2 regions of the Arthrobacter pascens genome follow, and region 2 is predicted to be linked to the other one. Evidence: predicted binding sites of a transcription regulator. Region 2 holds the regulator's gene; the other holds the start of a gene.
The links. Region 2 encodes LexA, which represses DNA repair genes until DNA is damaged. Its sites were predicted from a motif close to TCGAACANNTGTTCGA; they were not measured.
Positions count from the first base shown of each region.

Region 1: the regulator LexA is predicted to act here: its motif matches at 6,162-6,177, upstream of QFZ40_RS19500 (LexA family protein).

Region 1 covers NZ_JAUSXF010000001.1:4,223,822-4,231,584, forward strand. The annotation lists gene QFZ40_RS19460 (alpha/beta hydrolase) at 209-1,054, opposite strand; gene QFZ40_RS19465 (ArsR/SmtB family transcription factor) at 1,404-1,787, opposite strand; gene QFZ40_RS19470 (MFS transporter) at 1,738-3,048, opposite strand; gene QFZ40_RS19475 (cupin domain-containing protein) at 3,519-3,866, opposite strand; gene QFZ40_RS19480 (LysR substrate-binding domain-containing protein) at 4,094-4,360, opposite strand; gene QFZ40_RS21765 (hypothetical protein) at 4,301-4,564, shown strand; gene QFZ40_RS19490 (serine hydrolase domain-containing protein) at 4,891-5,745, shown strand; gene QFZ40_RS19495 (hypothetical protein) at 5,781-6,044, shown strand; gene QFZ40_RS19500 (LexA family protein) at 6,191-6,622, shown strand; gene QFZ40_RS19505 (GNAT family N-acetyltransferase) at 6,663-7,061, opposite strand; gene QFZ40_RS19510 (Y-family DNA polymerase) at 7,194-7,763, shown strand, end outside.
Region 2 covers NZ_JAUSXF010000001.1:2,762,960-2,770,722, reverse strand. The annotation lists gene QFZ40_RS12710 (class I SAM-dependent methyltransferase) at 1-192, opposite strand, end outside; gene hflX (GTPase HflX) at 628-2,196, shown strand; gene QFZ40_RS12700 (ATP-dependent DNA helicase) at 2,189-4,246, shown strand; gene lexA (transcriptional repressor LexA) at 4,271-5,020, opposite strand; gene QFZ40_RS12690 (LysM peptidoglycan-binding domain-containing protein) at 5,455-5,769, shown strand; gene QFZ40_RS12685 (histidinol-phosphate transaminase) at 5,905-7,023, shown strand; gene hisB (imidazoleglycerol-phosphate dehydratase HisB) at 7,082-7,708, shown strand.

The DNA of each region.
Region 1 (7,763 bases), 1.5 Mb from region 2:
AAGCGCTCGAAGAGGATGTCTCGACAGGCGCGATCTACATCGTCCACAAGAAATATCGTCCCCGATCCCCTGGCGGCCAGGACGGCTGCCAAATGACGAAGCCACTGATTCCTGCCCGTCACATGGAGTCCGCTTGGACCCCTGTGACGGTCAGGAGCGGCGGGCTGACCGTTCAGGAGGGTAAGCCTGCCATTCGCCCCGGCGTTGGTCAGGCCAGGTGCCTGCCTAGGAACGACAGGACATCGGGCAGGATGGAACTCCAGTAGCCGCTGTCATGCCCGCCGTCCTGGAAGCCTCCCTCGTGTTCGCCCGGGAGGTCCTTCACATAGTCCTGCACACTGAAAAGCAGGTTGTCGCCCTTACCGCAGTCAATCCTCTTCGGCAGCGACTCCAGCTCCGGCCGCAGGGCGAAAATATCGTGGGCCGCGAAATCCTCCGCATCGTCAAAATTATCCGACCGGCCGGCGTCGTATAGGCTCCAGATTGCTGGACTCATGGCTGCGACGGCACGGAGACCAGGGATGCGGTGCTGGGCCGCGAGTAGCAGGGCGCCGAATCCACCCATCGAGAGCCCGAACACTGCAATCCTGCCCGTATCCAGCCCCTGGTCTGCAAGCAATGGAAGGAATTCTTCCATGACCATGGATTGCGTGTCTGTGCCGGCGGCGCGGCGGTGCCACCAGGTGTTGCCTCCGTCAACAGCAGCGATGGCAAAGGGCGTTCCTCCGCGGGCAAGGTGCTGGGCGAGGACACGATCCGCATGCAGGTCGTCGAACACCATACGGTTGTCGGCCCCCGCGCCGTGCAGGAAAAGGGCCACGGGCGGCGGGGACGGGTTGTCATCCGCGGAGCCTGGCACGGCCACAGACCAGCCTGTTGGTACCTGCGGCCGGAACTTGGACGTGAAACTGCCGGTCCGGATGTCTATCGGCGGAGTATGACCGGGGGCTGCCCAGTCGGTGCACGCAGCGAGCGCAGCGGCAACTGCGGTGCCGGTTCCGAGGCCCAGCAGCCGCCGTCGGGAAACAACCAGGGATTCGTGGCGCAGGTTCAACTCTGGCTACCTCAACCGGTCTCAAGTATCCGGATGAATTCGGTTGGAATGAGGTCCGCGAGCCAGACAACGTCGCTGCCCCGGTAGAAGTTGGTGCCAGCGCTAGGATCGGTCACGCCCGGGCTCGGATCTGGGCGCGACGATGGTCACTCGACATACCGCGTCCGCGTTTCATGAGGTCAACCTATCGGTATTCGAGTAGTGGCGCAGGACCACGCGGCTGGCAAATGTCCGTGTCCCTATTAGACAAGGACGTCGTTCCAACGGCCCGGGAGGGGAACCGATTAGCGTGGCTCCCGGGTAAGCAAGGCCCTGACCCAGATGGCGTGCGGCGACGCAGGATAGCTACTTACTCGTGGGATGGTTCGCCGGTGATCCGGTGGTCGGCGTGGTTGATCGTTTCGCGGATCAGCCTGACCAGGTGCCCGTCATGGAGGGAATAGATCACATGGCGGCCGTCTTTGCGGGTGTCCACCAGTCCGCTAAGCCGCAGCTTGGCCAGGTGCTGGCTGGCCACTGTGCGGGGCACGCCGGCCGCGGCGGTAAGTTCGGTGACGGTCTTGGGCCCTTCGGCGAGCTGCCAAAGCAGGTGCAGGCGGGTCGGTTCCGCCAGCATCCTCAGCGTGGAGGTGGCGCTCTCGAGCAGTTCCGGTCCGGGCGTGACCGGGTGGACGAACGACGGTTCAGCGGGGCTCTGCGCGACGCCCGGCACGCTCTGCGGCTGGCTGGTCAACGGCTTGTTCCTCGCTTCCCGGGTCACGGTTCAGGATATTCAGGACCGCCGGCGTAGTGTTCCGGGGCCAGGACAGGAAGGCACCTGCGCTACCTATCATTGCAACAATTGTCAGGGCGAACGCAGCAGGGGACAAACCCATAATGGCGCCGGCCCAGCCGGCCAGGGGATAGGTGAGGATATAGCAGGCGTGCGAGAGGGAAAACTGGGCCGTGAACACGTAGGGTCTGGTCTCTTCGGTGGAGGCATCGCGAAGCAGCCGTGCCGAAGGCGTCAGAATGGTCGAATTACCTGCACCCAGGAGGAACCACAGGGTCAACAGCATCCACCACCCGGCACCGGACAGCCCCAAGAACGTCACGGCTGTGGCGCCGAGCATCACCACCGGAATGACTACGGCGCCCGTGAGCATCACTGCGCGGTCCCCGAAACGGTCCAGCAACCGCGGTGCCCCCACGGCCACGATCATTGACCCGACGCCGAAGCAGGCCAGCGCGAGGGCCAGATCGGTGTCCGGCCGCTTGAGAACGTCGCGGACGTACACCACTGTGTTCACCAGTATCAGCGCTGTCGGGGCCGCAACCACCAGGTTCAGGGCCAACAGCGAGCGCAGGTGCCGGTTGCGCCAGAAAATCCGTGCCCCCAGAGTGGTCCGGTGCCACAAGGATGTTGCTGGAGCGGCTGCCGCCGAACTGGCAGGCAGCGCTGTGATGACCACCATAAATGCGGAGAACATAAACCCAGCGACAGTGCCGAGGAACAGGTTGTTGTAACTGAGGACAGTCAGCAGCAAGGCAGCCGCGGCCGGACTGACCAGTGCCTCCATGTCATATGCCAGCCGGGACAACGACAGGGCATGCGTGTAGTCACGCTCGTCCTTCAGGACTGCCGGAATGATGGACTGGAACGCGGGCGTGAAGGTCGCCGACGCGGATTGCAGCACGAAGATCACCACGTAGATCTGCCATGTCTCCGAAATGAAAGGCAGGCAAAGAGCCATCGCCGCCCGGATCAGGTCAGCGCCAATAAGGACCGGCTTCTTCGGCAAGCGCGCCACCAAAGCCGTGATCACAGGTGCCAACCCGACATAGGAGAGCATCTTGATGGTCAATGCCGTTCCCATCACAGCACCGGCATTACTGCCTGCCAGGTCGAATGCCAGCAGGCCCAACGCCACTGTGAGCAGGCCCGTTCCCACCAACGCCACGGCCTGGGCGGCAAACAGCCGCCGGTACGTCCGATTTCCCAAAACCGACAGCAACGAAAAGACCCCTTTTGGCGCTTAGGTGCATAAGTGCATGCTTCTGCACATGTTATCCCCCTGGGGATGTCAGCTGTCAAGCGAGTCGGGCGACCTGGGCGGGTTGGAGAGGCCGCGTCGCGTGACCCTGGAGGAGGAAGAACAGTCTTGCTGTTTCTTCTACTTCCTCGACGGCGTCCACAGCTTGTGGATCCGCCACCATCACTGAAGCGGACGGCGCGAGCTTTGAAATTGATCCGGGTACTCTGCTGGCAATGCCCGCTGGCTGGGAGGCACATGGAATATCCACGAAACCGTCCGCAAGATGTGGGTTGACAAGGATGTCCCCGCCTCGTCTGACTAGTCGGGGTAGAACGTGTAAGCGACTCTGGCCTATGACGCGATTTGATCACGCTGCTGTGCCAGAGAGACGAGCGGGCCGCACCCTCTATGAGGGTACGGCCCGCTCCTAGCGTTACGTCAGACGACGATCAGTCGAAGCCGTGGCAGTAGACCTTGCGGATGGTCTCAGTGACCTCCCAGCGGCCCGACCAGCCCTTGGGCTGCACGACAACGTCGCCGGCAGAGACCTCATAGACGTTGCCGGTGTCGCCATCCGTGACGGTCACGCGGCCGCTCACGATGTAGCACACCTCGGTATCCTCCCGGGGGGTGATGTTCCAGCCCCCGGGCTGGCACTCCCAGACGCCGGTCTTGACGGCGGTGTCGAACTTCAGGATTGCCGTCTTGGGGTCACCTGAGTCATAGCCGGCGCGGTGTCCGTTAGGCTCGAGCTCGCCCTGAATCTTAGCTGCAGGGACGAATACGTATGGACGCATGATTTTCCTTCCACTGGGTTGTGAATTGTTGACAATCCTACTTGATTGATCAGTGGGCGTCCATCGCACACCACATCCCCGTCGTCGCTAATCATGCTGTCATTTACAACGACGTAAACCTGCTCCTTCTCGCCAAAACGCCACAGCGAGTAGTCCCCGTTGTTTTAACGCAGGACGATGCAGTTGTGCCGTTCCAGGTCCCTGATGCTCTGCAGCGGGGGGCACCGTCAAAAGTAGCTGGGCCCCGCGCACACAATCCGACGGTTCCGTGCCAGGAGTTTAGCCTTGAGTCGGGAGTCAGAAAGCCCTCCGACCCGAATGGCGATGTCAAAACTCGTCCCCAAGATGTTCAAAGGCAGCGGAGAAAGCTCCAGGTCTATCTGGATGAACGGATGCTGCCCGACGAACTCCCCCAGCAGAGGAGCAGTGTGCTTATGGCCAATCCGCAGGCTGGAATGCACAGTAATGCGCCCCTTGAGCTCACCGTGCTGCATAGACAACGCTTCTTCGAGATCAGTTTTCTGCTGCAGGATGGTCAAGGCGCCTGTCGCATAGAGCTGCCCTTCTTCGATGAGGTCAGCCGACGGGTGCTGCGCCGGACCAGTGGTACGCCCAGCCGCGATTCGAGCGCGGCAAGGCGTTTGCTCACCGCTGACACCGACTTTCCCCAGTTCCTAGCCGCCTCAGTATGGCTCTAGGAACGGGAAATCTGTTCAAAAAAACTAGACAATGGCCTTGACTAGCGTTCGAAGCAACGCCTCACCTGTTTGGTTCAACTCAGACCTGTTGCGACGTTTGTGAGAAACCGCCCTGCCCCCATTGGCGTGCAACCCGTTCTTGTGAGACCAACTCTGCACACTGAATGAAGGGGTTACCGGTATCGCTCTGATGGGCTTGCGCTTTTGCTCTTGACGCGATGCCAGGCCCTGAGGAGCATCGGTTTAATATTGGCGGCCGGCTCCTGGACGTCCGGTTGTCCACCTCCAGGCAGGAGCGTGATCAGATGCCGGGCACGCGTATTCAGGTGACCTCTTTCCCAAGCGCTGCCATCGTTGTCGCCTTCGTCCTGAGTGCCCTGCTCAGCGGCTGTACCCAGGAACCGCGGCCACCGGCACCGGCCACTCCTTCAGAGGGCTCTTTCGTTGCAGTTCTTGAGCGGTTCAGCAAGCGAATGCTCGATATCGGGGCGCCGGCTGTCCTCATTCAAGCCAGGGTCAACGGTGAGGTATGGTCGCTGGCCAGCGGGGTACGAAGCCTTGAGAGTCAGGCCAAGGCGCAGATCACTGATCAGTTCGAAATCGGCAGTGTCACCAAATCCATGGTGGCCGTGTCCGTTTTGAAGCTGGTCGAAGAGGGCACGCTCAAACTCGATGATCCGGTCGGACGGCACCTCGCGGAGTTCGAAACTCTAATGCATCCGCCGCAACCCGTCACGATAGGACAATTGCTAAGGCACGAGTCCGGCATTCCCACCTACGACCAAGCGCTCTTCGCCGGGAAACCGCTGCGGGAGGCGCTGACCACCCCGCTCTCGCTCGAAGAGCACCTGGCCCTGGCCGCCAGATTGCCGTGGAAGCCGAATCCTGCCCAGGGTTTTGAGTACTCCAACTCAGGCTACATAGCCCTTGGCCTCATCGTTGAGCACCTTAGGGGCAGAAGCCTCGGCCACGTCCTGCATACCGACATCATGGAAGCGCTGGGGCTAACCGGCACCCGGCTCATCACCCCGGGGCCTGCCCCGGAGTCCATGATCCATGGCTACATCACCATCGACGACGACAAAGTGGATGTCACCAACCCCGGCGAGCTCATTGGCAACGCGGCAGGTGGCGTCGTCTCCACCGTGGGCGACTTGAACACCTCTACTCCGCACTTTTGAGCGGCAGGCTCCTCAAGCCCGAAACAGTCGACGATATGCAAGCATCCGGAAACGGCTTCTACGGGGCCGGACTTTACCGGTGGAGCGATTCCTGTACCAATGACTTCTACTACGGTCATAGCGGGGACTGGGCCGGATACGGGACCATCGCCATGATCAGTGCCGATGGCAAGCGCCAGGTCGCAATGATGCTCACTTATCCGCCCGGGCCGTTCAACATCGCGGCCCACATGTCCAGCAACCCCTTTGCCCTGGACATCATCGGCGCGGCACAAGAGGCACTCGACAGAACCTGCTAGGCCCCCTTCCGGCTTGTCTCCCGGTCCCCCAAGTTGCCTCGAGGTGTAGCCATCATGCATCTGATGCAATTGCGCAACTTCGGCGCATTGTCGCCGCCACCCTGTACACTCAAAGAATCGAACATATATTCGAATAAGGGTGTGTTGTGGGCGTTGTTATCGGTCCCCGTGTGATAAATGCGGGCCTCTCCCTGCGGCTGGTGCTGGTTTCGCCCGTTGCGGTTGCCGCCGGCTACCCGTCGCCCGCCCAGGACTACTTTGACGGCCGCATCGACCTGAATGAACACCTCATCAAGGACATCACCAGCACCTTCGTTGTCCGCGTCACCGGCGACTCGATGGAACGGGCAGGAATCAGCGACGGCGATGAACTCATCGTCAACCGGGCACTGGAACCCAGGGACGGCTCCGTGGTCATCGCCGTCCTGGACGGCGAACTCACCGTCAAGCGGCTGCGGATCACTGCCACCGGGGTCGTGCTGCAGGCAGAAAACCCTCGGTACCCGGACATCTGCGTACCCGGCCTCAGCGAGCTGACCATCTGGGGCGTGGCCACCACCTGCCTGCACCATGTCTAGCATCCGGCATTGCATCCAGCGTCAGCGTGAGGGCGCACGTTCAGAGGAGACGCACCATGCGGATCTCGCGCACGCCGTCGTACACAGCCACGGTCCCGTCGGCTACAAACCCGTGCTTGCGGTAGAACGCCTGCGCCCTGGGATTCGGATCGGCCACCCAGAGCGCCACCGAATCGTGCGGGTCGACGACGGCATCGAGCAGGGCGGCCCCGGCGCCTGTCCCGTGCTCAGCCGCGACGACGTACAGAACATAAAGGTGCGTGTCCCACTGCAACTCGAAGGCCTGCGGGGGCCCCGCCATGGCGATCCCGATCAGCTCGCCGTCACGTTCCGCCACAGCAACGCGGTTCGCGCGATAGCGCTCGTCACTGAGTACGGTGGTCCAGAACCGCTCCCGGACGGCGGGCAATTCCAGGTCGTCGAGGACGCGGTCCGCCATCACCCCGCGGTACGTCTACGCCACGACCTCACGTTTACGCGGGCCATCTCTGCAGCATCACCGGCATGAGCTTGCCGAACTGTCACAGGGATATCCATGGTCAAAACCATACCGAGAGCGGCGGCCGGTCCGATGTCTAAGCCGGCGCTGATGCGGCAGATGCAGGAAATCGCCCTCGTGGACGTGAACTGTTTTTACGCCAGTGTGGAGCGCGTATTTGATCCGTCCCTGGAGGGTAAGCCACTGGTTGTATTGTCCAACAACGACGGCTGTGCGGTCACACGTTCTCCCGAAGCCAAGCGCCTCGGCATCGGGGTTGGGGAGCCGTGGTTCAAGATCGCGCCCCGGGCGAGGGAATGGGGGCTGATTGCACGCTCCAGCAATTACGAGCTCTATGGGGACATCAGTGCTCGGGTGATGGAACTCCTGGGCCGGTACTCCGCGTGGGTGGAGGTCTACAGCATCGACGAGGCTTTCCTCGGGGTCAAAGGCTCCCCCGCCGAGCTGCTCCAGCTGGGCAGGGACATGAAGACGGCGGCCGCCAGAAATGTGGGAGTCCCCGTCTGTGTGGGGATTGCCCGGACCAAGACACTGGCAAAGCTGGCGAACAAGTGGGCCAAGCACAACAGCACGTTCGACGGCGTCTGCCGCTGGGACTCGGTTCCCGCAGACCGGCGGGAGGCACTCATGGCGGGCCTGTCC
Region 2 (7,763 bases):
CAACAGGTTGCCGGCGGGCGAAGGGGCCGGGACTTCGGCGAGGAGTACAGCCGTTCCCTTATCAATGCCGTCCGGGCTGAAGATCCCCGCAGAGGTCTGCAGCTTGCGCGTTTCCCCGGCCAGTTCCACGGTGAGCGGCTTGCGGGTGAACGGCCCGGCGGGCGATGCGCTGAAATAGTGTGCGGACTCCATAACTGGCCAGATTAGTTGCCCGCAGGGGCCGATGGGAAACCGCGTGCTGGTGGTCTGCTATTCTGAAAGGCATGTTCTTGGTCTTCGAGTAGCCGGCGCGGGTTTCAAATCCCGTCCCGCAGCCCCGTCCCGCAGCGATGCAGGTGTCAACCTTCCGCAAATGCGCAACCAGCCAGGCCTTCGACGCCTGTCTGACCGCCGGGCAAACTCGAAAGATCAGCCTCCTGCTGGTCCTTTCCTGACTTTGCCGGCGCCTTTTCCACCACTCCACGCATCGACCGGGCGTGGACCCCGTTCTGCACGCCGCGGCTCCGCCAGGCAGGAGCAGAGGACCAGGAGGCCAGGATGACCGCAAGCCGTCAGCCCAGCGCGAATACTTCACCACTCACAACCAATCGGCACTATTCTGGAAATGCCGAATCTTCAAAGGAGACCATGACCAGCCAGCCCAACACCGGTTCCGATCCAGCAGCCCAGGATATGAGTCCTGAGGAAATCCAAGCTGTCATCGACCGGATTCTGTCCAAGGACGTACCGGCAAGGAACGCCGGCAGCGTAGACGGCAACGGCAAGGGAGTGTTCGGCAAAGCCCAGGCGATCTCGCGCCTGGACGAGGAACACACCAGTTACGACGGCGACCAACAGGATCTCGAAGAGCGCCGGGCGCTCCGGCGCGTGGCCGGACTGTCCACCGAACTCGAAGATGTCACCGAGGTCGAATACCGGCAGCTGCGCCTTGAGCGCGTGGTGCTCGCCGGGCTCTGGATCGAAGGCACCCTGGCCGACGCTGAAAATTCCCTGCGCGAGCTTGCCGCGCTGGCCGAGACTGCCGGCTCAGAGGTCCTGGACGGCCTGGTGCAGCGTCGTGCCAAGCCGGATCCGGGCACGTTCCTGGGTTCAGGCAAAGCCCTTGAGCTCAAGGACGTCGTGATGGCCACGGGCGCCGACACTGTAGTAGTGGACGCCGAACTGGCACCGTCCCAGCGCCGCGGCCTTGAGGACATCGTGAAGGTCAAGGTGATTGACCGCACGGCATTGATCCTGGACATATTCGCCCAGCACGCCAAGAGCCGCGAGGGCAAAGCCCAGGTGGAACTGGCGCAGCTCGAATACCTGCTGCCGCGCCTGCGTGGCTGGGGCGAGTCGATGTCCCGCCAGGCAGGTGGCCAGGTGGGCGGCGCCGGCGCCGGCATGGGCTCGCGTGGTCCGGGTGAAACGAAGATAGAACTGGACCGCCGACGGATCCGGACCCGGATGGCCAAGCTGCGGCGCGAAATAGCCGCCATGAAGCCGGCACGGGAAACAAAGCGCGCCAACCGGCGTCGTAATGCAGTGCCGTCGGTTGCCATTGCCGGATATACGAACGCGGGTAAGTCGTCGCTTCTGAACCGGCTGACCGATGCCGGGGTGCTCGTGGAGAACGCCCTGTTCGCCACGCTGGACCCTACTGTCCGCAAAGCCGAGACGGCCGACGGACTGGGCTACACCCTCGCTGACACTGTCGGCTTTGTCCGCTCGCTGCCTACCCAGCTGGTGGAGGCATTCCGCTCCACGCTGGAGGAAGTTGCGGACGCGGACCTGATCCTGCATGTGGTGGACGCCTCGCACCCCGATCCGGAAGGCCAGATCGCTGCAGTCCGCAAGGTCTTCAGCGAAGTGGACGCCCGCAAGGTTCCTGAGATCATCGTGCTCAACAAGGCGGACGCCGCGGACCCGTTTGTCGTGGAGCGCCTCAAACAGCGCGAACCGCGACACGTGGTGGTCTCAGCCCGGACCGGCCAGGGGATCGCCGAACTGCTCAAAGCAATCAGCGAATCGATTCCTCGGCCAAGCGTCAAGCTGGAGTTGCTCATTCCGTACAACAGGGGTGACCTGATCAGCAAGCTCCATGAAACCGACGCCGAAATCCTCAGCCTGGATCACGGCGAGGACGGAACACGGGCGGTGGTGATGGTCCGTGAGGGCCTCGCGGCCGAACTGGAATCATTCGTCAGTAATGACTGAGCTGGCGGCCGGGGAGATTTCGGATACGGCCGGCGAGCAGTTCGTGATTGAACTGCTCGACCGTGCCGTGGCCGGCATGGGGGGCCAAAGCCGAAGCGGCCAGCACGAAATGGCGCGGCAGGTGGCCAGGGCAATCGAAACGGGCAACCACCTACTGGTGCAGGCCGGAACCGGTACCGGAAAGTCGCTGGCGTACCTGATTCCGCTCATTGCCCACTCACTTGTCAGCGATAAGCCCACCCTGGTTTCCACCGCTACCCTCGCATTGCAGACCCAGATTGTCGGCCGGGACCTTCCCCGCCTCCTGAAGACCATCACGCCGGCCCTGGACCGTCCCGTCAAGGTGGCCCTGGTCAAAGGCCGTTCCAACTATGTCTGCCGGCATAAGCTGGAAGGCGGCTTCCCCTCGGAGGAGCCTGCGGAGGGCCAGCTGTTCTCCCTGGGCGAGGACACCAGCGTGCCGCATTTCGCCGCTGCCCAGGGCGGGCCCTCGTCCCAGTTTGGCAAGGAAGTGGTGCGCCTGCGCGAGTGGGCGGAAAAGACGGCCACAGGCGATCGGGACGAGCTCCTGCCGGGTGTCACCGACCGCGCCTGGCGGCAGGTTTCCGTCACCTCCATGGAGTGCCTGGGGGCCCAGAAATGCCCGCTCGCGGCGGAATGCTTCAGCGAGCTGGCGCGCCAGGACGCAGCCGACGCCGACGTCGTGGTCACCAATCACGCCATGCTCGCCGTCAGCGCCTTCGAAGGACTGGCAGTCCTTCCGGAGTACGACGTCGTGGTGGTGGATGAAGCCCACGAACTCCAGGACCGGGTCACCGGCGCCGTATCCGGGCAACTCTCCGTGGCCATGGTCCACGCTGCCGCTGCCGGCGCCCGGAAGCACACCGCCATCACCGTCGACGCCCTGAACGCGGCGGCGGCCAACCTTGAGCTCGCCCTCGCGGGGGTGCCTAACGGGCTGCTTCCCAACGGCCTCAACGATGAACAGCTGGACTGTATCGACCAGCTGCGCGAGGCCTGCCGCGCCGCCCTGTCGGACTCCAAGGGGGACAGCAGTGCAACAGCCGACGGCGGGCGGCAGCTCGCGCGTTCGCGGCTCCTGCTGATTCTGGAACTCTGCGAACGACTTGTCGCGGCCCGGGAAAACCGGGAGGTTGTGTGGTTCTCCCGTGCCAGCACGTTTGATCCCCAGCAGGGCTACTCGCAGCCTGACGAGACCTCTCCCGCGCTCATCAACATTGCCCCGCTCAGTGTGGCAGGCAAGCTGCGCGAAGGCCTGTTTGCCGGCCATACGGTGGTTCTGACCTCCGCCACCCTGGCCATCGGGTCCGCCTTTGAACCGGCAGCCGGCGGACTGGGGCTGGTAGGGGACGGCGCCCCCAGCTGGACCGGGGTGGACGTGGGGTCTCCCTTCGACTACCCGAAGCAGGGGATCCTGTACGTTGCCGGGCACCTGCCGAAACCCGGCCGTGGCGCCTCGCCCGAGGCCCTGGGTGAACTTGAAGCACTGATAAGGGCCTCCGGCGGCGGTGCCCTATGCCTCTTCTCCTCACGGCGAGCGGCCGAAGAGGCCGCTGAAGCGTTACGCCCCCGACTGGGCATCAGTATCCTCTGCCAGGGCGATTCCACCATGACAGCGCTGGTCAAACAGTTCGCGGACGAGCCGGATACGTGCCTTTTCGGGACCATGTCCCTGTGGCAGGGCGTTGATGTCCCCGGCGGATCGTGCCGGCTGGTGGTGATTGACCGCATTCCTTTCCCGCGTCCGGACGATCCCCTCATGACAGCACGGTCCCGCGCAGTGGCGCAGGCCGGCGGCAACGGATTTATGTCCGTGTCTGCCACGCATGCTGCGATCCGGCTTGCCCAGGGGGCGGGCAGGCTGATCCGCTCCACCGGAGACAAGGGAGTGGTTGCCGTTCTGGATTCACGGCTTGCCACCGAACGCTACGCAGGCTTTCTCCGGGCGGCGTTGCCGCCGTTCTGGCCCACTACTGACCGTAAGATCGCCTTCGCGGCGCTGGAAAGGCTGGCCAGGGAGAGTTCCTGAGCCGAAAGGCGGCGCGGGCAGGTCCTAAAGCGACCGCAGTACCGATACAACCTTGCCCATGATGGTGGCGTGGTCGCCAAGAATTGGCTCGTACTGGGTGTTCTGCGGAAGCAGCCAGGTGTGGCCGTCCCGCTGGCGGAAAGTCTTCACGGTGGCTTCGTCATCCAGCAGGGCGGCAACGATGTCACCGTTCACGGCGTCAGCCTGCCGTCGGACCACTACCCAGTCGCCGTCGCAGATCGCCGCGTCCACCATCGAGTCACCGGCCACGCGCAGCATGAACAGTTCGCCCTGGCCCACCAGTTGGCGGGGCAGCGGCATGACGTCCTCCACCAGCTGGTCGGCGAAGATGGGACCACCGGCCGCGATCCTGCCCACAAGGGGGACCATTGCCGTGTCCATGGCAGTGGGCAGCTCCGCAATTGCCCCTCCGTCGAGGCCGTGCAGGATCGCAGGCTTGGCCGCGCCTGCCCCCTTGGCGGATCCGCCATCGAGCGTGAGCGGCATCAGGACCTCCATGGCGCGCGGACGCTTGGGATCCCGGCGCAGGTATCCGAGTTTTTCAAGCTGCGACAGCTGGTGCGTCACGCTGGAAAGGCTGGCGAGGCCTACGGTGTCGCCGATCTCCCGCATGGATGGGGGGTAACCATTGTCATTGACGGAGCGCTGGATGGTCTCCAGGATCTTCTTCTGGCGTGCGGTGAGCCCTTTGGGTGTCCTCTGGGGCTGCCGGCCCCGCTGGGTCGCCCTGCCGTCGGCGGCTGGTGCTGCCATGTTCGCCATTGCCTTTCCGTCGGCCGGCCTTTCCGGCGGCGATGCCGGGAACGTCCGGCCTGAATTGTCAGACCCTGCTGATCAACTACGAAGGTGGTTGATCCTTTGTTCCAAACGTAGGGCAGCCGCAGAGCTTTTTCAAACATTTGTTCTAGCGAGTCTCGACAATGTTCGTTGATAAGTGCTAAAACTGAGAAAGCAAAGTTCGAATATGTGTTCTAGTAAATTCTCTGCTCGCCCTGACCGCTTCGAATATCCGGTGCATCAGGGCGGTAACCAGGGCAGACGCGAACACACCGGGCAGCACAGTATGGTCCAGGAGGGCTAATTTCATGTCAGCTATATCTGCTTCGCAGGATTCCCGTCCGACGTTCGTCTCCGTTCAGCACCTCACCTCGGTGCCGGATCAGGAATCCCGGACCCGCAAGGAATCCATGCCGCCGTTGCGGCTCACCAGGCGGGGAAAGGTTGTCCTCATAGGCATCCCGCTCGTGCTTGTGGCCGCTCTGTTGCTCTTCCTGGCAGGATTCCTCACCGCTCCCGCCAAGGCGGCCGACAACACCTCTGACCTCGCACTCACCCCGACGGTCTCGGTCACCGTCCAGTCCGGCCAGTCGCTCTGGGCGATTGCCGGCACTGTGGCGCCGGAACGCGACACCCGCGACGTGGTCGCCGACATTGTGCAGCTCAACAACCTCAACTCAGGTGTCGTCGTGCCGGGCCAGCAGCTGTTTGTTCCCGCAAGCTAGCAAACCAGCAAGTTCGCAGACCGGAGCCATGGCGGGCGGGCGGTCACTCCATCAGTGCCGGCCCAACTGCCAGTCCCGGGCGTGCCGCGTGCTGTCACATTTTCCGGGTATCTGCCCGGGCACTAAACTGTTCAGGTGAATGACCAGCTAGAACGTCTGAACCGACTACCCCTCCGGACCAACCTCCGCGGCCTGACCCCGTACGGTGCTCCGCAGTTGGATGTGCCCATTCTGCTTAACGTCAACGAAAACACGCACGGCGTTCCGGCTGACGTTCGGGCGGCAATCAGCGCCGCCGTGACAGAGGCTGCTGCAGGCCTGAACCGGTACCCGGATCGTGAGTTTACTGCCCTCCGGGAGGCCCTGGCCGAATACCTGGGCCATGGCCTTGACGCCACCAACATCTGGGCGGCCAACGGCTCGAATGAAGTGCTCCAGCAGATTCTCCAGGCTTTCGGAGGGCCGGGACGCAAGGCCTTGGGTTTCCCGCCAACGTATTCCATGTACCCCCTGCTTGCGAGCGGAACCGACACGGAATACATCGTCGGCCAGCGCGCCGAAGGCTACGGACTGAGCGCCGAGTCGGCAGCGCTGCAGGTCAAGGAGCTGCAGCCGAACGTCGTTTTCCTCTGCTCGCCCAACAACCCCACTGGCACCGGCCTCACCCTTGACGTGGTGGAGGCTGTTTATGCTGCTGGTGAGGCATCCCAAACCATCGTGATCGTTGATGAGGCGTACCACGAGTTCGCGCATGACGGCACGCCAAGTGCACTGACGCTGCTGCCCGGAAGGGAACGACTCATTGTCACCCGGACCATGAGCAAGGCCTTTGCCTTGGCCGGCGCACGGCTTGGCTACATGGCAGCAGCCCCCGAAGTGACGGACGCCCTCCGGCTGGTGCGCCTGCCATACCATCTCTCTGCCATCACACAGGCGACCGCCCTGGCAGCCCTCCAGCACCGCGAGGCGCTGATGGCCGACGTTGAGGACATCAAGAAGCAGCGCGACAGGATCGTGACGGAGCTGACCAGGATGGGCCTCAAACCGGCAGCATCCGACTCGAACTATGTCTTCTTCGGAGGTCTTGACCGCCCCCATGACGTCTGGCAGGAACTGCTGGAGGCCGGGGTGCTCATCCGGGATGTCGGCATTCCGGGCCACCTGCGGGTCACCGCGGGAACTGAGACGGAAACCACAGCCTTCCTGACCTCCCTGGAAGGCATCCTTGCCGCCCAGGACAAGCTCCCAGCCTAAACTTGAACGAGCGGCGCCGTGAGCGCCGCCCGACTCCTTCTCCTAAGGACATATGACCATGACTTCCACCGGATCGAACGCCGCCGATGCCAGGAGCGCACGCCTGGAGCGTGCCACCAGCGAATCGTCGGTGCTCGTGGAGATCAACCTCGACGGCACCGGGGTTTCGGACATCGACACGTCGGTGCCGTTCTACGACCACATGCTGACCGCTCTGTGCAAGCACTCGCTCATCGACATGACGGTCAAGGCTACCGGTGATACGCACATCGACGTCCACCACACCGTTGAGGACGTGGCCATCACCTTCGGCGAGGTCCTTCGCACGGCGCTGGGCAACAAGGCCGGGATCCGCCGGTTCGGCGAAGCCACGGTGCCCCTGGATGAAGCGCTGGCCCACGCCGTCGTGGACGTTTCAGGGCGTCCGTACCTGGTGCACGGGGGCGAGCCGGCCGGGCAGGAGTACCACCTCATCGGCGGCCACTTTACGGGTTCGCTGACACGGCACGTGTTTGAGGCCATCACCCTCCACGCCGGCATTTGCCTGCACATGAACGTCATCGCGGGCCGGGATCCACACCACATCGTGGAAGCGCAGTTCAAGGCCTTCGCGCGTGCCCTGCGCGCAGCCGTCGAGCCTGATCCCCGTGTCGAAGGTATTCCCTCCACCAAAGGTGCGCTGTGACCGGGCCTGCTGTAACTAGGCCGACTGTAACCGGCCCTATCGTGCAGAACGGGGC